DNA from 3 places in the Streptomyces sp. NPDC048416 genome. Region 3 is predicted to be linked to each of the others. Evidence: riboswitches for the same ligand, from Rfam matches in the RefSeq annotation. Region 3 holds a riboswitch; each other region holds the start of a gene.
What was found. A riboswitch is a leader RNA that binds a small molecule or an ion and turns the genes downstream of it on or off. The one in region 3 is predicted to bind thiamine pyrophosphate.
Positions count from the first base shown of each region.

Region 1 (9,415 bases), on a different contig from region 3:
ACGCCGTACACGGTGCGGGACCGGCGGGCGCTGTCGGAGCGGCTGGCGACTACACAGCGTATGCGTCCGGTGATCGAACGGCAGGAGTACGCCTTGGGCACGGTCTGCGCGGCGATCCCCCTGACGGCCGGTTCCTGCGCCGCGACCATGGCCATCTCCCTCCCCCTCCACCAGCAAGAACGTCTGCTGCCCGCGATCGAGCAACTGCGCGGCGAAGTGGGTGGTCTGCTCAGTTCCCTGATGTTCTCTATCAGTATCTGAAATCTCACTCCTTGTGATCTGTTGGCGCTTACAGCACGATGGCGTCACGAAGGTCCCGAGGGATCGTTCCTGGCCGGTTTCAGCTAGAGCGGGGTACGTGAAGATGCGTGAGTCGGTTCAGGCAGAAGTGATGATGAGCTTCCTCGTCTCCGAGGAACTTTCCTTCCGGATCCCCGTGGAGCTGGCGTACGAAGCGACGGACCCGTATGCCGTGCGCATGACCTTCCACCTCCCCGGCGACGCGCCCGTCACCTGGGCCTTCGGGCGTGAACTGCTCCTCGACGGCATCAACGGACCGACCGGGGACGGTGATGTGCGGATCGAGCCGAGCGACCCTGACGAGCTCTCCGACGTCCACATCCGGCTCCAAGTGGGCGCCGACCAGGCCCTCTTCCGGGCCGGAGCCGCGCCCCTCGTGGCCTTCCTCGACCGTACTGACAAGCTCGTACCGCTGGGGCAGGAGTGGACGCTCGGAGAGTTCGACGAGCATCTGGAGGACGCGCTCGGACGCATCCTGGCGGAGGAGAACGCCGGCTGAGCAATTCGCCGCCCCCGCCCGTACGTTCCCGCTCCGGCTATTTCCTGCGGCGGTGGCCGCCACCGCCGCGTGCCGCCCGGAGCCGCGGCCCCGTACGGACGACGGGGACCGGCCGGTCGGCGGAGACCACCAGGGCGGCCAGCGCGGTGGTCAACGGCACGGAGGCGACAAGTCCGATCGAGCCGACAAGCGTGCGGACGATCTCCTCGGCCACGAGCTCGCTGTTGGCCACCGTGCCCACACTGCTCTGCGCGATCGAGAACAGCAGCAACAGCGGCAGCGCGGCGCCCGCATAGGCGAGCACCAGCGTGTTGACCACCGACGCGATGTGGTCGCGGCCGATCCGGATGCCCGCCCGGTACAGACCGCGCGGGCCCATCGTCGGGTTCGCCTCGTGCAGCTCCCAGACCGCCGACGTCTGTGTGACCGTCACGTCGTCGAGCACGCCGAGCGAGCCGATGATGACGCCCGCGAGCAGCAGGCCGGACATGTCGATGCGGGGGTAGAGGCCGTGGATGAGGCCGGTGTTGTCGTCGGTGTTGCCGGTGAGTGCGGCCCAGCCGATGAAGAGCGAGCCGAGCAGCCCGATCAGCATGAGTGAGACAAGGGTGCCGAGGACGGCGACGGAGGTGCGCGCGGACAGGCCGTGGCACATGTAGAGCGCGATCAGCATGATGGCGCTCGCCCCGACCACCGCCACAAGCAGCGGATTGGAGCCCTGCAACACCGCCGGAAGGATGAACAGGGTCAGGACGGCGAACGAGACGACGAGGGCGACCAGTGCCATCACTCCGCGCAGCCGGCCGACGATCACGACCGCGAGTGCGAAGATCCCCGCCAGCAGCGCCATCGGGAAGCGGCGGTTCACATCGGTCACCGAATATTGTAGGTCATGGGGGGCGTCGGGGGCGTACGAGACGATCACGCCCTGGCCCGCGTGCAGTTGGCGGGGCGAGTCGGGCTGGACGATCTCGGTGAACGTGCGGCCCTTCTCCTTGCCCGATGTGACCTCGACGGTGGCCTTGCCGCACGGTTTGCTCGGGGTGTTGCGTGCCTGCTGGCTCTCGGCCGTGGACGTGTCACCGTTCGACGGAGCCTGACCGGCGTTGACCGACTTGCAATCCACCTTGTCCACGGTGATGACCTTGGCCTGCTGGGTCTGGCGGTCGAAGCCGACCCCGGTGCGCTGATGCGGCGGGGCGCCGCCGGGCCAGAGCACCACGAGGCCCACAAGTACCGCCGTGGAGAAGGGAATCAGCACCGCGGCGATGACTTTGCGGAGGTGTTTCGACACGGGGGCGGCGGGCCCATGGCTGTGCGAGTGGCCGTGCCCGTGGCCGGGTCCGCCCGTGGGGTGCGGGGGGTGCGGTTCTGGTGAGGTCACCGCCCGATCATCGCAAGAACGGAGGGGGCCCTCTGTTCAGCGCGCCAGTGAGGACGCTAGCGTGGTGACACCTTTGCACACGCGGGAGCTCGGAGCACCGGGCTGAGAGGGCGCTGAAAACCGTACGAACCGTACGGACGAGGCTGCGCCGACCGCCGAACCTGTTACCGGGTAATGCCGGCGTAGGGAGTAGGTCTCATGACCGTTCAGGACGCACGCACGCCTGCCTCCAGCACTGAGGAGAGCGGGAAGTCCATCGGCTGGCACAAGGGGTACATCGAGGGTTCGCGCCCCGACCTCAAGGTGCCGGTCCGGCAGGTGCACCTCACCAACGGCAAGGCCGTGACGCTGTACGACACGTCGGGGCCGTACACCGACCCGGGCGTCGAAACGGACGTCCGCCGCGGCCTCGCCCCGCTCCGGGAGAACTGGATCATCGGGCGCGGCGACACCGAGGAGTACGCCGGGCGCCCGGTGCGCCCCGAGGACGACGGCATCAAGCACACCTCGCCGCGCGGGGGCCTGAAGAACCTCGACGCGGTCTTCCCCGGCCGTCCGCGCCAGCCGCGCCGGGGCCGTGGCGGCCAGGCCGTCAGCCAGCTCGCGTATGCGCGGCGCGGCGAGATCACCCCGGAGATGGAGTACGTCGCGATCCGCGAGAACGTCTCCCCCGAGGTCGTCCGCGAGGAGATCGCGGCGGGCCGCGCGGTGCTGCCCGCCAACATCAACCACCCCGAGATCGAGCCGATGATCATCGGCAAGCGTTTCCTGGTGAAGGTCAACGCCAACATCGGGAACTCCGCGGTCACCTCCTCCATTGAGGAGGAGGTCGACAAGATGACCTGGGCCACCCAGTGGGGCGCGGACACGGTCATGGACCTCTCCACCGGCCGCAACATCCACACGACCCGCGAGTGGGTGCTCCGCAACTCCCCCGTGCCCATCGGCACGGTGCCGCTGTACCAGGCCCTGGAGAAGGTCGACGGGCGTGCCGAGGACCTGACCTGGGAGATCTACAAGGACACGGTCATCGAGCAGGCCGAGCAGGGCGTGGACTACATGACGGTCCACGCCGGTGTCCTGCTGCGCTATGTGCCGCTGACCGCCCGCCGCAAGACCGGCATCGTCTCGCGCGGCGGTTCGATCATGGCGGCCTGGTGCCTGGCGCACCACAGGGAGTCGTTCCTGTACGAGAACTTCGAGGAGCTCTGCGACATCCTCGCGTCGTACGACGTCACGTACTCGCTGGGCGACGGCCTGCGGCCCGGCTCCATCGCGGACGCCAACGACGAGGCGCAGTTCGCGGAACTGCGCACGCTCGGGGAACTCAACACGATCGCCAAGCGTCACAACGTACAGACGATGATCGAGGGCCCGGGACACGTCCCGATGCACAAGATCAAGGAGAACATCGACCTCCAGCAGGAGATCTGCGACGAGGCCCCGTTCTACACCCTGGGGCCGCTGACCACCGATGTGGCGCCCGCCTACGACCACATCACCTCCGGCATCGGTGCGGCGATGATCGCCTGGTGGGGTACCGCGATGCTCTGCTACGTCACGCCCAAGGAGCACCTTGGCCTGCCCAACCGTGACGACGTCAAGACCGGCGTCATCACGTACAAGATCGCCGCGCACGCGGCGGACCTGGCCAAGGGGCACCCGGGCGCGCAGGAGTGGGACGACGCGCTCTCGGACGCCCGGTTCGAGTTCCGCTGGGAGGACCAGTTCAACCTGGCCCTCGACCCGGTCACGGCCCGGGAGTTCCACGACGAGACGCTGCCCGCGGAGCCGGCCAAGACCGCGCACTTCTGCTCGATGTGCGGTCCGAAGTTCTGCTCGATGAAGATCAGTCGAAGCATCACGGAGCAGTTCGGCGGCGATGACCCGCTGACCAGCGACGATGAGGCGCGAGCGGGGATGCTTGCCAAGTCGGAGGAGTTCGCCGCGCAGGGAAATCGGCTGTACCTGCCTATTGCGGACTGATCCTCTGAGGGCTGACCCTCTGAAGGGCTGACCTTCTGAGATGGCCTCGGAGTGATTCGAGGCCGTCTCAGCAGCCATGCCGGGTCCAGTCGGGACGGCTCCCCACATGGGGCCCGGCCCCCGCTCAGCCCTTCCGCTCACCCAGGACGCAGAACTCGTTGCCCTCCGGGTCGAGGAGGGTCACCCAGTGCTGCCCGTCCTGCACGGCGTCGACGCGCTGGGCGCCGAGGGAGAGCAGCCGGGCAACCTCGGCCTCCTGGTCGTCAGGGCGGAAGTCGGGGTGGAGCCGGTTCTTCGACGTCTTGCCGTCGGGGACAGGCACGAAGAGCAGGCCCGGCATCCGGTCCGGCTCAGGCCGGATCTCGATGATCTCCTCGGATTCGTCGACCACAACCCAGCCGAGAGCTTCCGCCCACCAGCGCCCGAGAGCGACGGGGTCGGCGGAGTCGACGATGATCTGTTCCCATTCCAGTGCCATGGGCCTGAGCATAGGCAGACCGGCGGCCCACCCCGGAAAGCCGCCAATCTTCCCAATCCACCAAGTCCTCCGTGGTCGCGTCAGGAACCAACCTGGTGGGACATCACAGTTGGTCCCTTCTCGGGCTGAGCCGGGCCCACCGTCCCGACGGGCTCCGGTCCGGGAGCAGGTGTTGTTCCCGCTCTGGCGGCCACCCCGACAAGTCAGCCGCGACGCCCGCCGTTCAGTCCCGATCGCCCTGCGAAAACGGTGTGGCCCCGAGCGGAAAAAGGCTCGGGGCCACAGCGAAGGGTGAGGGAGGGGAGTCGAGCTCTTCGGCGAAAGCTCGACTCCGGTGAATGGCCGGGCGGGCTACGCCTTCGCCGTGTCCGCCGCGGGGCGCTTTCTGCCCGGGGCGATGGTCTTGAGAATGCGCGCGAGCGGCTTCTCGACGGCCTCGTGCAGAAGGGCTGCCAGGACGAGGGAAACGCAGAACACCGTGATCACGGCGGGCGCGGTCCCGATGTTGTGGTGCTTCCTCAGGATGTGGTCGGCAGCGAAGATGACGAGTTCGTGGACCAGGTAGAAGCAGAAGGAGACCTGTCCCAGATAGACCACGATCCGGCCCCGCATCCACGACGAGGTCCCGCGCACATCGGCCCGTGCGGCAGCCGGGATCAGCAGGAGGTACGGAATGAGGGTGCACGCCCCGAAGTGGAACGCGTCCGGGACGATGCGGGTCAGCCACAGCAGGGCGACCGTGCACAGGGCCCCGCTCACGAGCAGCCCGGGGCCGCGCCAGCTGCCCCGCTTGACCAGGAGGGCAAGCACGATGCCGGCGACGAATTCGGGCAGCCGCGCCGGCGGCAGGATGTAGGAGAGGTAGCTGTCACGCCAACCGGCGTGGTCGGCCATCCACATGGCCGCCGCGGGCATCAGCAGGGCGAGCGCCGTCATGGCCGCGAGCACCCGGTACAGGCCGCGGTCGCTCATGCGCAGCAACCCCGGCAGCAGGAAGGGGAAGGTGAAGTAGAAGAAGAACTCGCAGCTCAGGGACCAGGACACCCCGTTGAAGCCGAACCAGAAATCGGGCTGGTTGGGGATCCACGACTGCGTCAGCGTCAGGTTCGTCAGCGCCACGCGCCCGCTCAGCTGCTGGCCTTCCCGCACCAGGAGGAGCACGGCGGCCAGGAAGGTCACCAGATGGGCGGGGTAGATCCGGGCGAACCGGTTCCAGTAGAACGTCCGCCGGCGCACGGACCTCGTCCCTTGCGACCAGGCCAGGACGAAGCCCGAGAGGATGAAGAAGAACGACACCGCGGACGGGGCCCCGAGGGTGAGCCATCGAAGCGCATTCACCTGCCGGGCATGGCCCCAGAAATCCGCCTCATAGGCGAAATGCATCAGGAAGATGGCCAGGGCCGCCACCCACCGCAGTCCGGTCAGCGACTTCAAATGCGAAGGCATGCCGACGGGAGCCGATGCGGGCTGCGTCCCTGAACGTGACACGGGTATGCCGGTCTGGTCTGACAGTACGGTCACGCAATTTCTCTTCTCGTCACGAGAGCGGACCGTGCTCCGCCCCGAGTCCAATACCTGATGCGGGGATCACCGCTGCGTAGGGCCTGTTCACAGGCTCCCGCGCGGTGCTGCTGACCCGGCGCCGACGATGCCTGTCAGCGGTGCTTCGGCCCAGCTGTTGTCTTGTTGTGGTCGACGATTCTTGACACACCGTCGTCGGCAACCCCCATGCGTCAGCAGAGGAATGCAGTAAAAAGCCGCCCTGTGCGTCGACCCCGCTGCGGGAGAACCGAGAATTGCGTAGTCGTACCGGGCGCGACAGTCGAGAAACTTTTCGTCCCCATTGTCAACGGCCTTGTCGTCGACCGTTCCATCCGTTCCCCCTATCCACCGTGTGGGGTGGATACGTCGCTGCCCCCCTTGGCACCGACCACTGCGGCACGGGAGCTTACCATCGGACCGTCGTATCAGGGACGGGCGGCCGGGTTCACCCGGCCCGGCCGAATGCCGCGAATACCGCGGAACAGCGGGGCCGGGCGCGACGACGAACGACCTGCGAAGCAGTCGACGCCCCGGCCCGGTCAGTCCGGCTGGTGCTCGGGGCCGCCGAAGTCGGGGCTGGTGAAGTCCGGACTGGTGAAGCTGGGATGGCTGGTGGGGGAGCTGCCTTCATCGGGGCTGCCGAAGCCCGGGCGGTCGTAGCCGAGGGAAGGGATGCGGCCCGTCGGGCGCCGGGGTGCCGGAGCGCCGGGGTCGACACTCGGGTCGGCGAGCGCGTCGCGCAGGAACGGGTAGATCCCGCGTTCCAGCAGGGCGTGGCGCCAGGCTTCGCGGGCGCGGGAGAGTTCCTGGGTGCGTTCGTCGGGTGCGTCCGCCTCGCTCGCCTCGTCGACCGCCACCACCTGCGTCGCTCCGTTGCGTACCGCGGTGATCAGAAGTCCGACGGCGGCTGCGAGGATCGCGGCCGCCGTCAGCGCGCCGAAGAACCAGCCGGCCGTCAGCATGGTGTCGGCGAAGGCGGGCACCGGGTTGAGCATCTTCAGGATGTAGCCGACCAGCAGGAAAATCGCGGCGGCGGTCCCCGCGAGCACCGGGGCCAGCACGGTGACGACCGCGCCGACGCCCGCGCCCGAGGGCTCGAACGCGGTGCCGTCGGGCGGCAGGAGGGCGGCGTCGGGCACGGCGCCCGGTGCCCGCAGGTCTTCGCGTGCCGTGACGTAGTTCTCGTACTCCGGGCCCGCCCGCTCCGTGATGAAGGAGCCGGCGGCGAGCACCATGGTGCGCAGCTGCACGGCGTTGAGGCGCTCGCCGATGCCGGACAGCTCGGGCCGTTCATGCGCGGTGCGCAGCGCCTCGTCGAGGATCCGCTCGAACTCCTGGCGGTCCTCGGGAAGCAGGTGCGGAGCGCTGTTCATGTGCATCCCCCGATGCTCCGTAGGGCCGGGAAGCCCGCCTGGTGAACGGGCAGTTGGGCGGAAACGGAGGAGAGCCTGCTACGGATGACCCGATGGTAGAGCCGCTACGGCACAGGGTGACAGGGTGTTTCCGGAAATGGCATACCCGGCGCTTTGCGGAACGCCTGCCCTGTCACCCCTCAGTCATGCAGCGGGAGTTGCTGGACCAGCAGTTTTCCGGCCATGGTCACGCCGCCGTCCATGGCGATGGCGAGACCGTCGGCGTACAGGTGCGGGCCCTCGACCACCGGGCGCGAGTCCTCCTCGCCGTCCTCGGTGCCGACCTCGCCGAGCAGGTACGGGATCGGGCTGTGGCCGTGCACCACGCGCTGTCCGCCGTACGCCGAGAGCAGTTCGCGTGCGGCCTCGGGGCCGGAGCCGTCGCGGAACGCGAACCGCTTGGTGAGCTTGCGGAACAGGTCCCAGCATTCGTCGGCGTCGTTGCGGTTGAGAATGGCGTGGACGGTGTCGTTGACCGCCTCGATGGAGTCGCCGTAATCCAGGTAGGCGGTCGTGTCGGAGTGCATGAGCAGGTGGCCGTCCTCCTGCTCGATCGCGTCGAGTCGCGACATCCACTGCAGGTGGACGTCCTGGAGCCGGTCCATGTCGGCCTTCTGGCCGCCGTTGAGCAGCCAGGCCGCCTGGAAAGTGGCGGTTCCCGCGCCGGAGTTGACCGGGGTGTCGGCGAACCGCTTGGCGCCGATGAGCAGCAGCTCGTGGTTGCCCATGAGGGCCTTGCAGTAGCCGCCGGCGGCCGCGGCCTCGGCGGAGAGCCGCATGACCAGGTCGATGACGCCGATGCCGTCGGGGCCGCGGTCGGTGAAGTCGCCGAGGAACCACAGGCGCGCGGTGCCCGCGGCCCAGTTGCCGGATTCGTCGATGAGCCCCTGGGCGCGCAGGGCGGCCAGGAGTTCGTCGAGGTAGCCGTGGACGTCGCCGACGACGTACAGCGGGCCGGGGCCCTCCGGTGCCTGCGCGGGGGCGGGCTCGACCACGGGCACCTGGACGGTGTCGCCCCGGTTGATGATCGGGAGGTCGCGAGCGGTCGGTGTGTATCCCTCGGGCGGCTCGTCATCCGGATAGGGGATTGCGCCGGGCGCCGGAGAGGGCGGAATGGGCGCGGGTGCTCCCGGGCGCGTGGCCACCGGCTCTTGGCGGAGCTCCAGGACGGCCGGCTCTTGACCGGGATCCGGAACCGCCGGCTCTTGACCGGGATCCGGAACCGCCGGCTCCTGACCGGGATTCAGGACCGTCGGCTCTTGACGGGGGTCCAGGACCACCGCTTCGTGGCGGAGTTCCGCGACCACCGGCGCGTGCCGGAATTCCGGAACCACCGGCTCCTGACGGAGCTCCTGGGTCACCGGCGCGTGGAGAGGTTCCTGGGCCGCCGGCTCGTAACGGAGTCCCGGGGCAGCCGGCTCCGGCTGGGCGGGCGGTTCCTCCGGTGGTGGCACGGGGGCCTGTTGCGCGTACGGCGGCACCCGGAAGTCACGCAACGTCTCCGTCCGCACGGGTCCCTGACCGGCCCCCTGAGTCATCGACCCCTCCACCACCGTCGCGCCGCCGTACACCCTGGGAGCCGCCAGGTCGGGCGGGATCCGTGGTGTCGTGCGCCCATCATAGGAATGCGCCTCATGCTGTGTGACGCACCAGGGGTGGTCAATCCGGGTGCGAGCGGGGTTCGGCGGTGGTTATGTCCCCAATGTGGTGGTCCGGACCTGACCGATCTCTGTGGTTCGGACCTGACCGATCTCCGTGGTCGGACGGCCCGGGGTCCCGCGGCGTCCGGCCGGGGGTCGAAGCCCGGCCGGAGA
Region 1 is NZ_JBICXU010000006.1:91,857-101,271, forward strand. It holds gene ACGFW5_RS10425 (IclR family transcriptional regulator) at 1-261, shown strand, start outside; gene ACGFW5_RS10430 (SsgA family sporulation/cell division regulator) at 365-799, shown strand; gene ACGFW5_RS10435 (YibE/F family protein) at 837-2,183, opposite strand; TPP riboswitch at 2,255-2,389, shown strand; gene thiC (phosphomethylpyrimidine synthase ThiC) at 2,382-4,169, shown strand; gene ACGFW5_RS10445 (VOC family protein) at 4,294-4,647, opposite strand; gene ACGFW5_RS10450 (acyltransferase family protein) at 4,999-6,093, opposite strand; gene ACGFW5_RS10455 (hypothetical protein) at 6,729-7,568, opposite strand; gene ACGFW5_RS10460 (metallophosphoesterase) at 7,742-9,139, opposite strand.
Region 1: linked by a shared signal. The riboswitch ahead of thiC (phosphomethylpyrimidine synthase ThiC) and the one ahead of thiO (glycine oxidase ThiO) in region 3 are both predicted to bind thiamine pyrophosphate.

Region 2 (9,415 bases), on a different contig from region 3:
AAGTTCGACGCGTTGGAGTACGGCGAGGTCATCACCCGGGACCTGAAGGTCGCCGACATGACCGCGATCACCCTGTGCCGCGACAACAACCTCCCGATCCTCGTCTTCGAGCTCCTTACGGCCGGCAACATCGCGCGCGCCGTCAAGGGTGAGAAGATCGGCACGCTCGTGAGCGACCAGGGCACCCGGGCCTGACCGGGGGATGGACAATCCCCTGCCGGTCGGACACCGTGCAGGGAAAGACGCTGGTTATCCAGGGCCCAAGGGCTCAGGTCGCTCTGAGAACTCCCGGCCCACCCAAGACATGCAGGAGCAAGTGGTGATCGAAGAAACCCTCCTCGAGGCCGAGGAGAAGATGGAGAAGGCCGTCGTGGTCGCCAAGGAGGACTTCGCCGCGATCCGCACCGGCCGTGCGCACCCGGCGATGTTCAACAAGATCGTGGCGGACTACTACGGCGCGCTGACGCCGATCAACCAGCTCGCCTCCTTCTCGGTGCCGGAGCCGCGCATGGCGGTGGTGACCCCGTTCGACAAGAGCGCGCTGCGCAACATCGAGCAGGCCATCCGCGACTCGGACCTGGGCGTCAACCCCAGCAACGACGGCAGCATCATCCGCGTGAACTTCCCGGAGCTGACCGAGGAGCGCCGCAAGGACTACATCAAGGTTGCCCGCACCAAGGCCGAGGACTCCAAGGTGTCGATCCGCGCCGTGCGCCGCAAGGCCAAGGACGCCCTCGACAAGCTCGTCAAGGACAAGGAGTCCGGCGAGGACGAGGTCCGCCGTGCGGAGAAGGAGCTCGACGACACCACCGCCAAGTACGTGGCGCAGGTCGACGAGCTGCTCAAGCACAAGGAAGCCGAGCTGCTAGAGGTCTGATGAACGACTCTTCCTGGGGGGCTCCGCCGAGACCCGCGTACTGGGGAACCCCCGAGGGGCCTTCCCAGGGGGCGTTCCCGGCGGGGCCTGCATACGATCCGTATGACGCCCCGCCCGTGTCGCGGACGCAGCCGATGCCCGTCGTGCCCGACGCGGGCGACGACGCCGAAGACCGCGACGAACGTGACCGGGGGACCGCTCTGCCGGGCGGTCCTCTCTTCCGCGACGAGACGCCGCAGGAGCCCATGGCAAGCACTCCGCCTCCGCCGCCCGTGCCCGCCCAGCCGGAGAAGAAGCGGGCGGGCCGCGATCTGCGGTCCGCGATAGGGGTCGGTGTCGCCCTGGGCGCGGTCGTCATCGCCTCCCTGTTCGTCGTGAAGGCCGTCTTCGTCGGGGTCGTCGCGGTCGCCGTCGTCGTCGGCCTGTGGGAGCTGACCAGCCGCCTCGAAGAGCGCAAGCAGATCAAGGCGCCGCTCGTGCCGCTCGCCGTGGGCGGCGCGGCGATGGTCGTCGCCGGATACGTCAGCGGCGCCGAGGGCGCATGGGTGGCGATGGCGCTCACCGCGCTCGCGGTGCTCGTGTGGCGGATGACCGAGCCGCCCGAGAACTATCTGCGGGACGTCACCGCGGGCGTCTTCGCGGCGTTCTACGTGCCGTTCCTCGCCACGTTCGTCGCCATGCTGCTCGCCGCGGACGACGGTCCCTGGCGGGTGCTGACCTTCCTGCTCCTGACCGTGGTCAGTGACACGGGTGCGTACGCGATCGGCTGGCGCTTCGGCAAGCACAAGCTGGCGCCGCGCATCAGCCCCGGAAAGACCCGCGAGGGCCTGTTCGGCGCGGTGTCCTTCGCGATGGTGGCGGGCGCGCTGTGCATGCAGTTCCTGATCGACGACGGCACCTGGTGGCAGGGCCTGCTCCTCGGCGTCGCGGTGGCCGCGAGCGCCACGCTCGGCGACCTCGGCGAGTCGATGATCAAGCGGGACCTGGGCATCAAGGACATGGGCACCCTGCTGCCGGGCCATGGCGGCATCATGGACCGTCTGGACTCGCTGCTGCCGACCGCTCCGGTGGTGTGGCTGCTGCTCGCGGTCTTCGTCGGCACGGGCTGAGCGGCATCCGGTTACCCTTGAAGGGCGCGTCGCTCGCGAGCGACGCGCCCTTTTCGGCCTCGCGTCCGCGGGGTGATCCTGTGAGGTCTCCTGGCTTCGGCACCGTATCGTCGCCTGCTCCGCGCCCAGCGGGGATCGCCGGCCTCGTCGTACTGAGGAGTTACCGCTCATGGCACGCCCCGTTCCGGGAGAACTGACCTTCACCGCGCCGCGCGGAGCGAAGCAGCCGCCGCGGCACCTCGCCGACCTGTCGCCCGCCGAGCGCAAGGAAGCCGTCGCCGCGATCGGTGAGAAGCCGTTCCGCGCCAAGCAGCTCTCGCAGCACTACTTCGCGCGCTACGCCCACAACCCCGCCGAGTGGACCGACATCCCGCTCGCCGCGCGCGGCCGGCTCCAGGAGGAGCTGCTGCCCGACCTGATGTCGGTCGTGCGGCACATCTCCTGCGACGACGACACCACCCGCAAGACGCTGTGGAAGCTGCACGACGGCACGCTCGTCGAGTCCGTCCTGATGCGTTACCCGGACCGGGTGACGATGTGCATCTCCTCGCAGGCCGGCTGCGGCATGAACTGCCCGTTCTGCGCCACCGGCCAGGCGGGCCTGGACCGCAACCTCTCGACCGCCGAGATCGTGCACCAGATCGTCGACGGCATGCGCGCCCTGCGCGACGGCGAGGTCCCCGGCGGCCCGGCCCGTCTCTCCAACATCGTCTTCATGGGCATGGGCGAACCGCTCGCCAACTACAAGCGGGTCGTCGGCTCCATCCGCCGCCTCACCGACCCCGAGCCCGACGGCCTCGGCCTGTCCCAGCGCGGCATCACCGTCTCCACCGTCGGCCTGGTCCCCGCCATGCACCGCTTCGCAGACGAGGGCTTCAAGTGCCGTCTCGCGGTCAGCCTGCACGCCCCCGACGACGAACTGCGCGACACCCTCGTGCCGGTCAACACCCGGTGGAAGGTGCGCGAAGTGCTCGACGCCGCATGGGAGTACGCCGAGAAGTCCGGGCGCCGCATCTCCATCGAGTACGCCCTGATCCGCGACATCAACGACCAGGCGTGGCGCGGTGACCTGCTCGGCCGCCTCCTCAAGGGCAAGCGGGTGCACGTCAACCTGATCCCGCTGAACCCGACGCCCGGCTCCAAGTGGACGGCGTCGCGGCCCGAGGACGAGAAGGCGTTCGTCGAGGCCATCGCGGCCCATGGCGTGCCCGTGACCGTCCGCGACACCCGGGGCCAGGAGATCGACGGAGCCTGCGGGCAGCTGGCCGCCACGGAGCGGTAGTCCGAGGGGCAGAACGGCCCGGGCCGGGCCGGGGGCCCCGTGTAACCTGGCCGGAAACATCTGCATATTCCGACAGGGGAGCGCCACAGCGCTGAGAGTGCGGTACCCATTCATGGGACACGGACCGCAGACCCTCTGAACCTTGCCCCGGTCATGCGGGGTAGGAAGTTCGGCGATTACTCAAGCTGTTGCGCCCTGCCCGCACGACTGGACGTCGTGCGGGCAGGGCCGCGTCTCTTCCTGGTCATCTCCAGGAGGAATGAAGAAATGCGCAGTACCAAGAGGCTCGCGGCCGGTGCGCTCGCCGCCGCCCTCGGCGTCGCCACGCTCGCGGCCTGCGGCAGCTCGGACGGCAAGAAGGCGTCCGGCTCGACCGGCGGCTCCGGCGGCAAGACCGTGACGCTCGTCAGCCACGACTCGTTCGCCGCGTCCGACCCGGTGCTCAAGGCATTCACCGCCCAGACCGGCTACACCGTCAAGGTCCTCAAGAGCGGCGACGCCGGAGCCGCCCTCAACCAGGAAATCCTCACCAAGGGCTCCCCGCGCGGCGACGTCTTCTTCGGCGTCGACAACACCCTTCTCTCGCGCGCCCTGGACAACGGCATCTTCACCCCGTACGTCGCCAAGGGCCTGGACCGGGTGCCGGTCGAGGACCAGCTCGACAAGGACAAGCACCGGGTCACCCCCATCGACACCGGCGACATCTGCGTCAATTACGACAAGAAGTACTTCGCGGACAAGAAGCTCAGCCCCCCGCAGTCCTTCGACGACCTGATCAAGCCCGAGTACAAGAACCTCCTGGAGACCGAGAACGTCGCGACGTCCTCGCCCGGTCTCGGCTTCATGCTCGGCACCGTCGCCAAGTACGGCGACGGCGGCTGGCAGGACTACTGGAAGAAGCTGAAGGCCAACGGCGTCAAGGTCGTCGACGGCTGGGAGCAGGCCTACAACACGGACTTCTCCGGCTCGGCCGGCGGCAAGAAGGCCAAGGGCGACCGGCCGCTCGTCGTCTCCTACGCCTCCAGCCCGCCCGCCGAAGTGATCTACGCCGACCCCAAGCCCACCGAGGCCCCCACCGGCGTCGCCACCGGCACCTGCTTCCGCCAGACAGAGTTCGCGGGCCTGCTCAAGGGCGCAAAGAACGAGGCAGGCGGCAAGGCGCTCCTGGACTTCCTGATCTCGAAGAAGTTCCAGGAGGACATGCCGCTCCAGATGTTCGTGGACCCGGTCGCCAAGGACGCGGCGGTGCCCGCCGAATTCACCAGGTTCGGTGCGAAGATCACCGACTCGGCGACCGTCGCCCCCGACACGATCGCCAAGAACCGTGACCAGTGGGTCAAGACGTGGTCCTCGCTCGTCCTGAAGTAGGCCGCCCGCCGGGCAAGCCGCCCCGGAAGCCGGCGCGGCGGAGCGCCGTGCGGGGCAACGCGGTGCGGTTCGGGCTCATGGCCGCGCCGCTCGCGTTCTTCGCCCTGTTCTTCGCCTGGCCCGTGGCCGCCATCGTCGGCCGCGGGCTCACGGCGCAGGGCGCCTGGCACTTCGGGCGGATCGGCGAGGTGCTGACCGACCCGGACATCGCTCACGTCCTGTGGTTCACCACCTGGCAGGCGCTCGCCTCCACCGCGCTCACCCTGGTGATCGCGCTGCCCGGCGCCTATGTCTTCGCCCGCCTCGACTTCCCCGGCAAACAGCTCCTCCGCGCCGTGGTCACCGTCCCGTTCGTGCTGCCGACGGTCGTCGTGGGCACCGCGTTCCTGGCGCTGCTGGGCCGCGGCGGCCTCCTCGACCAGCTGTGGGGCGTACGCCTCGACACCACGGTGTGGGCGATCCTGCTCGCGCACGTCTTCTTCAACTACGCCGTCGTCGTACGCACCGTCGGCGGCCTGTGGTCGCAGCTCGACCCCCGTCAGGAAGAGGCCGCCCGTGTCCTCGGGGCCTCCCGCCTCGGGGCCTGGCGCAGGGTCACCCTGCCCGCGCTCGGCCCCGCCGTCGCCGCGGCCGCGCTCATGGTGTTCCTCTTCACCTTCACCTCCTTCGGCGTCGTCCAGATCCTCGGCGGCCCCACCTTCTCCACCCTCGAAGTGGAGATCTACCGCGAGACCGCCGAACTCCTCGACCTGCCGACCGCGGCCGTCCTGACGATCGTGCAGTTCGCCGCGGTCGGCGCGATCCTCGCCGTGCACGCCTGGGCGACGCGCCGCCGCGAGAGCGCCCTCACCCTCGTGGACCCGGCCCAGACGTCCCGCCGCCCGCGCGGCGCCGCGCAGCGCACGCTGCTCGCCTCGGTCCTCGCCGTCGTGGCCCTGCTGATCCTGCTGCCCGTCGGCGTCCTCGTCGAGCGCTCCCTCGACACCCCCGGTGGCTACGGCCTCGGCTACTACCGGGCCCTCCAGGACGCCGGCGACAACGGCAGCTTCCTGGTGCCGCCCATCGAGGCGATCTGGAACTCGCTCCAGTACGCGCTCGCCGCCACCGCGATCGCGCTGGCGGTCGGCGGACTCGCGGCGGCGGCCCTGGCCCGACGGGGCAGCGGCCGCCTCATGCGGGGCTTCGACGCCCTCCTGATGCTGCCGCTCGGCGTCTCCGCCGTGACCGTCGGCTTCGGCTTCCTGATCACCCTCGACAAGCCGCCGCTGGACCTCAGGACCTCCTGGATCCTGGTGCCGCTCGCCCAGGCACTGGTCGGTACGCCCTTCGTCGTACGGATCATGCTGCCGGTGCTGCGCGCGGTGGACGGACGCCTGCGCGAGGCGGCGGCCGTACTCGGGGCCTCCCCGCTGCGGGCCTGGCGCGAGGTGGATCTGCCGCTGGTGCGCCGGGCGCTGCTCGTCGCGGCGGGCTTCGCCTTCGCGGTCTCGCTCGGCGAGTTCGGGGCGACCGTCTTCATCGCCCGGCCCGACCACCCGACGCTGCCCGTCGCGGTGGCCCGGCTGCTCGGCCGGGCGGGCGACCTCAACTACGGCCAGGCCATGGCCCTCAGCACGATTTTGATGGTGGTGTGCGCGGTGTCGCTGCTCGTCCTCGAACGGATCAGGACCGACCGGAGCGGGGAGTTCTGATGCTGAGACTCGACGGTGTGACCGTACGGTTCGCCGGGCGCGCCGCGCTCGACGCGGTCGACCTGGAGGTCGCCGACCACGAGACGGTGTGCGTGCTCGGGCCGAGCGGCAGCGGCAAGTCCACCCTGCTGCGGGTCGTGGCCGGCCTCCAACCCCCGGACGACGGGCGGGTGTTGCTGGACGGCGCCGACCAGGCGGGGGTGCCCGTGCACAAGCGTGGGCTCGGCCTGATGTTCCAGGACCACCAGCTCTTCCCGCAGCGCGACGTCGCCGGCAACGTGGCGTTCGGGCTGCGCATGCGCAGAGCTTCGCGGGGTGAACAGGCGCGCAGGGTCGCGGAGTTGCTTGACCTGGTCGGGCTGCCCGGCGCCGGAAGGCGGGCCGTCGCCGCGCTGTCCGGCGGCGAACAGCAGCGTGTCGCACTCGCCCGCGCGCTCGCGCCCTCGCCCCGGCTGCTGATGCTGGACGAGCCGCTGGGCCAGCTCGACCGCACCCTGCGCGAACGCCTCGTGGTCGAACTCCGGGCGCTGTTCGGCCAGTTGGGTACGACTGTGCTGGCCGTCACCCACGACCAGGGCGAGGCGTTCGCCCTGGCCGACCGGGTCGTGGTGATGCGGGACGGGCGCATCGCGCAGACCGGCACGCCGCTGGAGGTCTGGCAGCACCCTGCATCGGAGTTCGTGGCCCGCTTCCTCGGCTTCGAGAACGTGGTCCCTGCGACGGTGGCCGGGGAGGCGGCCGACACGCCGTGGGGCAAGGTGCCGGTCCCGGCGGGCTCCCCGCAGGGTCAGGTACGGCTCCTGATTCGCCCTGCGGGCGTGCGGCTCGTCGGGGAGCGGGAGGGGTTGGCGTGCGAGGTGACGGCGCGGACGTTCCGCGGCAGTCACGTGGCCGTACGACTTCGGCCCGGGGGCGGGCCGGCGCTGGAGGCGGAGTGCGAAGTCGCGTCCGCGCCGGAGGTGGGGGCGGGGGTGGGGGTCGCCTTCGCGGCGGGCGAGGTGGTGGTGCTGGGGGATTCCCCCACCCCGCCCCTTCCCTAAACCCTCCGGGGGCGGGACGAGCGCGACCGCGGCCGTTTGCGGCTGCTTGCCGCGCAGTTCCTCGCGCCCATGAACCCGTCGTCCCCTGCGGGTCGTGGTCGCTTTTCGCGCAGTTCCCCGCGCCCCTTGAGGGCCGGCTTTCGGGTGCGGGCCGTGGTCGCTTTTGCGCAGTTCCCCGCGCCCCTGAAATCCGTTGTTCGCTGCGGACCGTGGGGGCTTTTCGCGCAGTTCCTCGCGCCCCTGAAATCCCCCTTTCGTCCGCAGGCCGTGGTCGCTTCTCGCGCAGTTCCCCGCGCCCCTATACCCGTGGTCGTCCGCGGGTCGTGGACGGTGTTCGCGCAGTTCCCCGCGCCCCTATCGGCACTGGTGCAGTGGCCGTGCTGGGTTGCTCGGGCATCTTCAGCCTGTCCGGCGTTTGAGGACGAGCGCCCTTTAGGCGCGAAACGGGGGTGCAGGGGGCGGAGCCCCCGCGTGGGGTCTGGGGCGGAGTCCCAGGGGTCAGCGCATGCAATGAGCTGTACGGGCGGGTGGGTGGGTGGGAAAACCCCCCAGGGCCCGGGGCGCCGCCCAGCCCGTCAGCCCACCCGGGCCAGGTCCGCGGGGCGGGCCTCCGGGGCCTCGGGGGAGCCGAACCACGCCACCGCCACCGCCCCGGCCACCGCGAGGACGAAACCCAGGACCGCCATCCACGCCAGGCCCGCCCGAGACGCGTCGCCCAGCCACAGCACACCGATCGCACCCGGCAGCACCGTCTCGCCCACCACGAGCGCCGCCGTCGCACCGTTCACCGAGCCGATCTGCAGGGCCACCGTGTGCAGGTACATGCCGCCGGCCCCGGCCACGAGGATCGCGTACAGGGCGGGGTCGCCGAGCAGCGCGCCGGGATCGAACGGGTCGATGCCGTTCAGGATGCGGACCCCCACGCCGAGCGCGCCGAAGCCCAGGCCCGACAGGAGCCCGGCGAGGATCGCGGCGCGGGCGCCCAGGAGACGTACGGCCACCGTGCCGCCGGCCATCAGGAGCAGCGCGACCGCCAGGAGCCACCCGTGCGTGGCCAACTCCGTGTGCCCGCTGCCCTCGTGGCCCGCCGCCGAGGCGAGCAGGACCAGGGCCGAGCAGACCACGCCGATGGACGTCCACTCCGCGCGGCTCAGCCGGATGCCGAGGAGCTTGACGCTGAGCACCGCCGTGATGACCAGGTTCGCGCTGATCACCGTCTGGGAGAGGAAGAGGGGGAGCAGCCGGGCGGCCAGCGCGCCGAGCCCGAACCCGACGAAGTCGAGGACCGTGCCGACGATGAATTCCCAGGTCGTCGCCGCCTTCGCGGTGGAGGAGAGGCTGGGACCACCGTGCTGGGTACGGTCGCTCGCGGCCGCGTCGCGGCGGGCGGACTTGCGGGACCCGACGGCTTGCAGGACCGAGCCCGTGCCGTAACAGACCGAGGCGGCGATGGCGGTCAGCAGACCGAGCAGCACGGGGACTCCGTTCATGGCGGGGGCAACCGGTTCACCCCACTTCGCTTTACCAGACGTTTACCGCCCTTTGGGAGTTGCCTGGTGCCCGGTACTTTTCGGCCCGCCCCGCTCGGCGACCTCAGACCTCGCTCGACATGCGGGCCAGCGCGTCGGGCGCCTCGGACACCGAGTCCACCAGCGCGATCCGGGCCGCCATCGGGCGGTCCCGCGCCAGCGCCTGAAGCAGCGGCCAGGTCGGCAGCCGCTCCGTCCAGTGCGCGCGGTCGACCAGCACCATCGGCGTCGGGGTGCCCCGCGACTCGTAGTAGTTCGGCGTCGCGTTGTCGAAGATCTCCTGTACGGTGCCGGCCGCGCCGGGCAGGAAGACGACGCCCGCGTTGGAGCGGGCCAGCAGGCCGTCCTCGCGGGTGGCGTTGGCGAAGTACTTGGCGATGGCGTTCGCGAAGGCGTTCGGGGGCTCGTGGCCGTAGAACCAGGTGGGGATGCCCACCGAGGTTCCGCCGCGCGGCCACCTCGTACGGACCTCGAAGGCCGCGCGCGCCCACTGCGACACGGACGGCCTGAACGAGGGCT
Region 2 is NZ_JBICXU010000004.1:100,910-110,324, reverse strand. It holds gene pyrH (UMP kinase) at 1-195, shown strand, start outside; gene frr (ribosome recycling factor) at 320-877, shown strand; gene ACGFW5_RS07070 (phosphatidate cytidylyltransferase) at 877-1,986, shown strand; gene rlmN (23S rRNA (adenine(2503)-C(2))-methyltransferase RlmN) at 2,156-3,268, shown strand; TPP riboswitch at 3,333-3,453, shown strand; gene ACGFW5_RS07060 (thiamine ABC transporter substrate binding subunit) at 3,536-4,636, shown strand; gene ACGFW5_RS07055 (ABC transporter permease) at 4,714-6,327, shown strand; gene ACGFW5_RS07050 (ABC transporter ATP-binding protein) at 6,327-7,367, shown strand; gene ACGFW5_RS07045 (hypothetical protein) at 7,943-8,842, opposite strand; gene ACGFW5_RS07040 (LOG family protein) at 8,961-9,415, opposite strand, start outside.
Region 2: linked by a shared signal. The riboswitch ahead of ACGFW5_RS07060 (thiamine ABC transporter substrate binding subunit) and the one ahead of thiO (glycine oxidase ThiO) in region 3 are both predicted to bind thiamine pyrophosphate.

Region 3 (9,415 bases):
GGGCGGGGTCATGGCCCGCACGATCGTCGAACTCGCGCCGCCCGCGCCCGATGTCACCCACGTCATGGTCTGGGCCGAGTACGGCTTCAGCTCCAACCTGCGCCTGGCCGACTTCCTCTCCGACCGTACGGTCTTCGCCACCCACAACGGCGGCGAACTGCTCACCGCCGAACACGGCTTCCCGCTGCGCCTCGTCGTCCCGCACCTGTACGCCTGGAAGGGCCCCAAGTGGGTCCGCGGCGTCGAGTACATGACCGCGGACCGGCGGGGGTTCTGGGAGGAGCGGGGCTACCACAACGTCGGCGACCCGTGGCGCGAGCAGCGGTACTCCTACCAGGAGGAGCCCGGGGACGGCCCGGAGCTCTGAACCGCCCGGCACCCTAGAGGCGCAGCGACTTCAGCCTGGCCACGTCCGCGGCGTGCCCCTCCTTGCCGCCCGGGGTCTCGATGACGAGCGGAACGCCCGCGGTCGACGGATGGGCCAGCAGCTCGCGGAACGGCTCCTCGCCGATGTGCCCGGAGCCGATGTTCTCGTGACGGTCCTTGTGTGCGCCGACCACGTCCTTGGAGTCATTGGCGTGGATCAGCTTGAGCCGCCCCTCGCCGACCGTCTCCACCAGCAGGTCCAGGGTCTGCTTCATGCCGCCGGGCCCTGCCAGATCGTGCCCGGCGGCGAAGATGTGACAGGTGTCCAGGCAGACCCCGAGCTTCGGGTGGGCGTCCAGGGCCTCGAAGTACGGCCCGAAGTCCCAGGTGCGCGAGCAGAGCGAGAAGCCCTGCCCGGCGGTCGACTCCAGAAGCAGGAACGGGTCGTCGTCGTGGGTCAGCTCGTCGAGCAGCGGCAGCAGATGCGTACGGACCTGCGCCAGGGCCTGCGCACGCGGACGCCCGCCGGTCGCCGAACCGGTGTGCACGACCACGCCCAGCGCGCCGATCTCCCGGCCCCGGCGCAGCGAGTGCCGCAGCGACTCCACCGACTTCTCCACCGTGGCCCCGGTGCTTGAACCGAAGTTGATGAGGTAGGGCGCGTGGACGTACGCCGGGATCGACGCCGCCGCGCACTCGGCCCTGAACCGCTCGTCCTGGGCCGGATTTCCGGCCGGCGTCGCCCAGCCGCGCGGATTGGCGGCGAAGACCTGCACGGTCTCGGCGCCGATGTCGCGGGCGTAGGCGAGTCCGACCGTGGCGAGGCCACCGGCCACGGGGACGTGGCCGCCGATGGGGTTGCGCATGGGGTGACTACAGTCCCTTGGTGGTGATCGTGACGGTGGAGCCCTCGGGTGCCTGGGCGCCGGCGGCGACGGACTGACCGGAGACCTCGTCGCTGAGGAAGGGGAAGCTGCGGTCGACCTTCACCTTGAATCCGGCCGCCTCCAGGGCCTTCTGGGCGTCGTCGGCGCTCTCGCCGGTCACCTTGGGCACGGTGACCGTCCGAGGGCCCTTGGACACGGTCAGGGTGACGGTGTCGCCCTTGGTGAGCCGGGCGTGCTGCGGGGACGACTGCGCGGCCACCTTGCCCGCGTCCTGCGGGGAGTTGACCTGCTCGGGCGCCACGGCCACCTTCAGGCCGGCGTCCTGGAGGGCGGAGGTGGCGTCGGCCAGCGTGTCACCGACGACCACGGGCATGTCGACGGGGGCGCCCTTGCTGACGACGAGCGCGACCGCCGTGTCCGTGTGCCGCTTGACGCCGGCGGGCGGATCGGTACGGATCACCGCGCCCTGCGCGACGCTGTCGCTGAACTCGCTGGTGGTGTCGCCGGGCGCGAAGCCCGCCTTGTTCAGCTCGTCCTTGGCCCGGTCCAGCGGCATCCCGTCCAGCTTGGGCACCTGAGCCGTCTCGGGACCGCGCGAGACGACCAGCGTGACCGAGCCGTTGCCGCGGATGCGGGCACCGGTGGCCGGGTCGGTCGAGATGACCTGGCCGCGCTCGACGGTGTCGCTGAACTGCCGGTCGACCTTCTTGACGCCGAGCCCGGCGCCCGAGAGCTTCTGCTTCGCCGCGTCCTCGCTGCGCCCGATGAGCGCGGGGACGCGGGTGAACTGGCCGGAGTTGATGTACCAGACGCCCGCGCCGACCCCGAGGACCACCAGGAGCGCGGTCACCAGGGCGATGAGCCCGCGCCGCCCGGCGAACCGGCTCCGGGCCGTCCGCGCGGCCGGCTGCGGCTCCGGGTCCTCCTCGCTGCGCCGCGGGATGATCAGCCGGCTGGTGCGGTTCACCGGCTCCTGCCCGGCGTTCTCCGCGGGCAGCGGTACGCCCGCCGGTGTCACCGGGGTCGTCGCGGCCCGGGGGATCACGCTCGTACGGTCCTCGGCTCCGGCGCCGCCTGCCGCGCCGCTCGCGCCCGGCGGTACGGCGTCCAGCTGCTCGTCGTCGAGCGCGGCGCGGGCCGTGCGGGTCAGCGCGAGCAGGGCCACCGCGTCGTGCGGGCGCACCTCGGGGTTGCGGGCGGTCGCCGATGCGACCAGGTCGTCCAGCTCGATGGCGAGGCCGGGCACGGCCGCGGACGGCGCGGGCATGCCCTCGTGGAGGTGGGCGTAGAGGATCTGGGCGGGGGTGTCCCCGTGGTGCGGCTTGGCGCCGGTCAGCATCTCGTACAGGACCACGCCGCACGCGTACACGTCGGCGCGGGTGTCGGCGGTGCCGTGCTCGATCTGCTCGGGCGCGAGGTAGGAGACGGTCCCAAGGACGGAGCCGGTGGTGCTCGTCACCGAGTCCACGGCCCGCACCAGGCCGAAGTCGGCGACCTTGACCCGGCCGTCGTCGCCGATCAGGACGTTCTCGGGCTTCATGTCCCGGTGGACGAAGCCGGCCCGGTGGGCGGCGCCGAGTGCGGCGAGTACCGGTTCCAGGATGTCGAGGGCCGCACGCGGCTGGAGCGCGCCGCGCTCGCGCAGCACATCACGCAGGGTGCAGCCCGCGATGTACTCCATGGCGAGATAGACGTACTGGTCCTGCGCGCCCTGGTCGAAGACGCCGACCACATTGGGGTGCGCGAGCCTGGCCACCGACTTGGCCTCGCGGATGAAGCGCTCCACGAAGGTGGCGTCGGCGGCGAGGCCGGGGTGCATCACCTTGAGGGCGAGCACCCGGTCGAGGCGGGTGTCGACGGCCCGGTAGACCGTGGCCATACCGCCGACGGCGATGCGCGCGTCGACGCGGTAGCGGCCGTCGAGCACCTGCCCGACGAGGGGGTCATGAAGGGTCGTATCCACGGGGAGAGTTTACGAGCGCCCCGCGACGCCCTTCACGCCGCGTGCGTTGCTGGGCCCGTACTGAAGCCGAGCTGTGACGCGGACCTGCTCCTTCGCCGCCGCGAGTGACGGGGGCCGCTCTGCTGGATCATGCCGGGCCCGCGGGGTCCGACCCGGACGGAACGGCCTGGAACGCCGGGCGCTCGGGGTCGAGCGCGGCCCGCCCCTCCATCGCCGAGGACGCCTCGGCGAAGTGGCGGCGCGGGATGCGGCCCGCGCGGTGGGCCAGCCGGCCCGCCTCCACCGCGTGCCGCATCGCCTCCGCCATCAGGACCGGCTCCTGGGCCCGGGTCACCGCGGAGGCGAGCATCACCGCGGAACAGCCGAGCTCCATCGCGAGCGCCACGTCGGAGGCCGTGCCCGCACCCGCGTCGAGGATCACCGGGACGCCCGCCCGGTCCACGATCAGCTCGAAGTTGTGCGGGTTGCGGATGCCGAGCCCCGAGCCGATGGGGGAGCCGAGCGGCATGATCGCCGCGCAGCCGACGTCCTCCAGCTTGCGCGCGAGGACCGGGTCGTCGTTGGTGTACGGCAGCACCGTGAACCCGTCGTCGACCAGCGTCTCGGCGGCGTCGAGCAGTTCGATCGGGTCGGGCAGCAGGGTGCGCTCGTCGGCCACGACCTCCAGTTTCACCCAGTGCGTGCCCAGCGCCTCCCGGGCCAGGCGCGCGGTGAGCACGGCCTCGCCCGCGGTGAAGCAGCCCGCCGTGTTGGGCAGGACGCTGATGCCGAGCCGTTCGAGGACGGACAGGACCGAGCCCTGCACGGTCGGATCGAGACGGCGCATGGCGACCGTGGTCAGCTCGGTGCCGGACACCGCGAGCGCGCGTTCCAGGGTGGCGAGGCTCGGCGCCCCGCCGGTGCCCATGATGAGCCGGGAGCCGAAGGTGGTGTCGGCGATGGTCAGCACGTCGTCGGCCATGGTTCAGCCCCCCTGCACGGCGGTAAGGACCTCGACGCGGTCACCGTCGCCGAGCGTGGTCGTCGGCCAGGCGCTGCGCGGCACGACCGCCTCGTTGACGGCGGCGGCGACACCGGAGCGGGACGGGGTGAGGGCGGCGACGAGGGCGTCGAGGGTGGTGCCCAAGGCAAGCGCTCGGGGCTCGCCGTTGACGGAGACGGTCATGCGGTCGTCAGCTCCCAGGGTGCGTGGGCGAAGCGGCGGGGGGTGAACGGGCGTGCCTCGTCGGGCAGTTCACCGGTGGCGAGGACGTGCGCCATGACATCGCCGGTCACGGCGGTGAGCAGCACCCCGTTGCGGTAGTGCCCGGTGGCGAGCAGCAGCCCGGGCAGCGCCGTCGGGCCGAGCAGCGGCGCGTTGTCGGGGGAGGCGGGGCGCAGGCCCGCCCGGGTCTCGGTGAGCGGGAGCTCGGTGATGCCCGGCACCAACTCGTGGGCGTCGCGCAGCAGTTGGTAGACCCCGCCCGCGGTGACCGTGGTGTCCCAGCCGAGCTCTTCGCTGGTGGCGCCGAGCACGAGTTCGCCGTTCTCACGCGGTACGAGATAGACGTCGCTGCCCCGCACCACCGCCCGCACCGTCCTGGACAGGAACGGCGCGTACGCGGGCGGCACGGTCAGGCGCAGGACCTGGCCCTTCACGGGACGTACGGGCGGAAGGACTTCTTCCGGTACGCCCTTCAGGCGGCCGCTGAGGCTGCCGGCGGCGAGCACGACCTGGTCGGCTGCAAGCTCGGTGCCGTCCGCCAGGACGACCCCGGCCGCCCGTTCCCGTACGACCACGAGCCGCTCGGCCCAGCCGTACGCGAAGCGCACGCCGGCCTCCGCGCAGGCGGCGACCAGCGCCGCGGCCAGGCGGCGCGGGTCGATCTGGTGGTCGCCGTCGACCCGCAGGCCGCCGCGCACACCCGGCGCGAGCATGGGCTCGAGGCGGCGGCAGTCGCGCCCGGAAAGCCACTCGGACTCCAGACCGCAGCGGACCTGGAGCGCGTGCAGGTCGCGCAGGTGGGCGCGGTCGTCGGAGTCCAGGGCCACGGCCAGGGTGCCGCATGCGCGGTACCCCGTGTCCAGCCCGGTGGTCTCGCTCAGCTCGGCGACGAAGGCCGGGTAGCGGCGGGCGGATTCGACGTTCAGGGCGAGCAGTCTCTGCTCGCCGTAGTGGAGTTCGGTGACGGCGGCGAGCATCCCGGCCGCGACCTGGGCGGCGCCGCCGCCCGGCTCGGGGTCGACGAGCACGACGTCGAGGCCGCGCTGGGCGGCCCGCCAGGCGGTGACGAGCCCGATGACACCGCCCCCGACCACCAGGACGTCGGACCCGTTCCCGGGCCTGTCGTGTGAAGAACGCATGGGCGTCCAGCCCCTCCCTTCGCCGGCATGACCCGGATCAGGTTCGTACGGTCGGAGGCCGCCCAGCCTCCCTCTCAGCCCGGTGCGTCCGGGCTCCCGCGAGTGCTTTACGCCTGCCACCATAGCCCGAGCCGTCGGCCCGCAGTAAGGGAGCGTCCGGGCGGCCAAGGGCGCGTATGCCGACGCTGCGGGGGTGCGCGCGTCGAGGGGGGCGGGGCCTGGGGGTGGGCGCGCCCAGGGGGCCGAGGTGGGCCCGGGTGGTGCGCGCGTCGAGGGGGTCGGGATGGGCCCCGGGGTCTGCGCGCGCCGACACGGCCCCTTACCTGACGAATGGTCAGCTGCTTATGGTGATCGCGTGAGCGAACAGCAGACGCACCAGACGCAATCCGAAGCGCGGCACGTGGTCGTCGTGGGCGCGGGCATGGCCGGCGTGCAGACCGCGGTGGCCCTGCGTGAACAGGGCTTCCCCGGCGCCATCACCCTCATCGGCGCCGAACCCCACCAGCCCTACGACCGGCCCCCGCTGTCCAAGGCGGTCCTGCTCGGCAAGGCCGAGGGCTCGGCCTTCGAGGTCGACTTCGAAGCGCTCGGCGTCGACCTGCGCCTGGGCCTTGAGGTCACCGGGGTGCGCCCGGCCGAGCACCGCGTGGTGACCGAGGCGGGCGAGGTCGGCTACGACACCCTCGTCATCGCGACCGGCGCCGAACCCCTCACCCTGCCCGGCAGCGGGGGAGTGCCCGGCGTCCACCTGCTGCGCACCCTCGACGACGCGCGGCGCCTTCGCCCGGTCCTCGACCAGCGGCACCGGATCGTGGTGGTGGGCGCGGGCTGGATCGGCGCGGAGTTCGCCACCGCCGCCCGCGACGCGGGCTGTGAGGTCACCGTCGTGGAAGCGGCCGACCATCCGCTCGCCGGGGTGCTCCCGACGGAGGTCGCCGCCCCGATGGCCGCCTGGTACGCCGAATCGGGCGCCGAACTCGTCACCGGCGCCCGGGTGGAGGCGGTCGTGCCGGGCGAGGTACGGCTCGCCGACGGCCGGGCCCTGCCCGCCGACGCGGTGGTCATCGGCATCGGCGCCCGCCCCGCGACGGGGTGGCTGGCCGGTTCGGACATCGCGCTCGGCCCCGAGGGAGCGATCACGGCGGACGCCCGCCTGCGCACCTCGCTGCCCGACGTGTACGCGGTGGGCGACTGCGCCTCGTTCCCCTCGGCCCGGTTCGGCGAACGCCTGCTGGTCCACCACTGGGACAACGCGCTCCAGGGCCCGCGCACGGTGGCCGCCGACATCGTGGGCGAGGCCCCCGCCGACTACGACCCGGTGCCGTACTTCTGGTCCGAGCAGTTCGGCCGCTTCGTCCAGTACGCGGGCCACCACCGCGACACCGACGAACTGGTCCGGCGCGGCGACCCGTCGTCGACCCCGTGGTCGGTCTGCTGGCTCAGGGACGGCGCGCTGGTCGCGGTCCTGGCGGTGGGCCGCCCCAGAGACCTGGCCCAGGGCCGCAAACTGATCGAATCCGCGACACCGATGTCCCCGGCCCAGCTGGCGGACCCGTCCGTACCGCTGAAGTCGGCGACGCTGCGTTAGCGCGGTGGCCGCGCGGCGGGTTGGCGCGACGGGTGCGGTGCTGGGTGCCCCACAGGGGCGCGGGGAACTGCGCGACCAGCCACGCACGGTCCGCAGCCGTAAGCCGGCCCTGGGGCTTCGCCCCAGACCCCGCCGCGCCTGAACGGCGCTCGTCCTCAATCGCCGGACAGGCTGAAGATGCCCATGCCGGTCGGCATCGAGCAGCCAAGGGGCGCGGGGCTGTGTCGCCGCGCCGCGGTGGGCACGACCGATGGGCGCAGGTCGCCCTACAGGGGCGCGGGGAACTGCGCGACCGGCCACGCACGGTCCGCAGCCGCAAGGCGGTCCGGGGCTTCGCCCCAGACCCCGCCGCGCCTGAACGGCGCTCGTCCTCAATCGCCGGACAGGCTGAAGATGCCCATGCCGGTCGGCACCGAGCAGCCAAGGGGCAGGGGGCTGTGTCGTCGCGTGGCGGTGGGCGCGGCCGATGGGCGCCGGTTGCCCTACAGGGGCGCGGGGCTGTGTCGTTGCGCGGCGGTGGGCGCGACGGGTTGGCGCCGGTTGCCCTACAGGGGCGCGGGGAACTGCGCGACCAGCCACGCACGGTCCGCAGCCGTAAGCCGGTCCGGGGCTTCGCCCCTTGCCTCACAGGGCCGCGGGGAACCCGCGACCGGCTCAGAACGGCCGGCAACCCCGGCAGCCGCCCCCGCCGGGGCAGCCCGAAGGGGGCCGGGGCGCAGCCCCCGAGGGACCACCCCGGTACCGAGTGTCAGTCGGAGGTGGCACGCTTGTCCCGTGACCGAGATTGACGCAAAGATTGATGCTCTCGTCCCCGCCTGGCTCCACCTCCCCGACATCGCGGAGATGCTGGACGTGGAGGTGACGCGCGTACGGCAGCTGGTCAAGGAGGGCCAGCTCATCGCCGTACGCCGAGGTGAGAACAGGGCCCTGCAGGTGCCGGCCGCCTTCATCGACACCGACAAGGTGGTCAAGGGCCTCACCGGCACCCTGACGCTCCTGAGGGACGACGGTTTCTCCGACGAGGAGATGCTGGAGTGGCTGTTCACTCCCGACCCGAGCCTGCCCGGCACCCCCGCGCAGGCCCTCAGTGAGAACCGCGGCACGGAGGTGAAGCGCCGCGCCCAGGCGCTCGCCCTCTGAGCCGAGCGAGCCCACCCACCAGCGCCGACAACCCGCGGTGTACGGTCCGGTCCAGCCGGCCCGTACACCGCGCGGCCCGGCCGAAGACGAACACAACGGGGGACCTTCCATGCCCACGGCCCGTGAGCAGCTTGCCGACGCCCGGCTCTACCTGTGCACCGACGCACGCAGGCGTCAGGGCGACCTGCCCGAGTTCCTGGACGCCGTCCTGTCGTCCGGCGTGGACATCGTGCAGCTGCGGGACAAGGGCATGGAGGCCGCCGAAGAGCTCGACCACCTGGCCGTCTTCGCCGACGCGTGCCGCCGTCACGGCAAGCTGCTCTCGGTGAACGACCGGGCCGACGTCGCGCACGCGATCGGCGCCGACGTGCTGCACCTGGGCCAGGGCGACCTACCGGTGCCCGCCGCCCGGGCCATCCTGGGCGACGACGTGCTGATCGGCCGCTCCACGCACGCGGAGGCCGAGGCCGCCGCGGCCGCCGCCGAACCGGGCGTGGACTACTTCTGCACCGGCCCCTGCTGGCCCACCCCCACCAAGCCGGGCCGCCAGGCGCCGGGCCTCGGCCTGGTGCGCCACACCGCCTCGCTCGCCACCGCCCGGCCCTGGTTCGCGATCGGCGGCATCGACGCGGGCAACCTGGACGAGGTCCTGGACGCGGGAGCGGACCGCGTCGTGGTCGTACGGGCGATCACCGAGGCCGCCGACCCGGCCGCGGCCGCCGCCGACCTGGCCAAGCGGGTCAGGGAGCGGCAGGTCTAGGGGGTGTCTGGTGGATCATGGCCGGGGGTGCGGCGCCTGGCACGGCACCTCGCGGCGTTGCCGAAACGCCCCGATAGCTCCGCTATCACGACGTTCCGGCGCCTTGCGATGCACCGCACCAGGCGCCGCACCCTGACCGACCCTGATCCACCAGACACCCCCTAGCCCGGGGGCCACCCGCGCCGGGTGGACCGATCATGTCCGAGGGATGGACAGAAGTCCGACAATGTGGACAATTTGCCCCCGTTCTGTTGGGGGACCGACCACCCCTGGCTAACCTGCCCATATGGCCCATGGCACAGCTTCCACCCGGACTGATCGCGCGCGCACCGTGCGCGACATGCTCGCGACCGGCGAGACCACGTACT
Region 3 is NZ_JBICXU010000013.1:4,217-13,631, reverse strand. It holds gene ACGFW5_RS18450 (sulfite oxidase-like oxidoreductase) at 1-367, shown strand, start outside; gene ACGFW5_RS18445 (deoxyribonuclease IV) at 381-1,232, opposite strand; gene pknB (Stk1 family PASTA domain-containing Ser/Thr kinase) at 1,240-3,216, opposite strand; gene ACGFW5_RS18435 (thiazole synthase) at 3,344-4,177, opposite strand; gene thiS (sulfur carrier protein ThiS) at 4,181-4,381, opposite strand; gene thiO (glycine oxidase ThiO) at 4,378-5,559, opposite strand; TPP riboswitch at 5,557-5,669, opposite strand; gene ACGFW5_RS18420 (NAD(P)/FAD-dependent oxidoreductase) at 5,915-7,147, shown strand; gene ACGFW5_RS18415 (Rv2175c family DNA-binding protein) at 7,922-8,287, shown strand; gene thiE (thiamine phosphate synthase) at 8,397-9,047, shown strand; gene metF (methylenetetrahydrofolate reductase [NAD(P)H]) at 9,334-9,415, shown strand, end outside.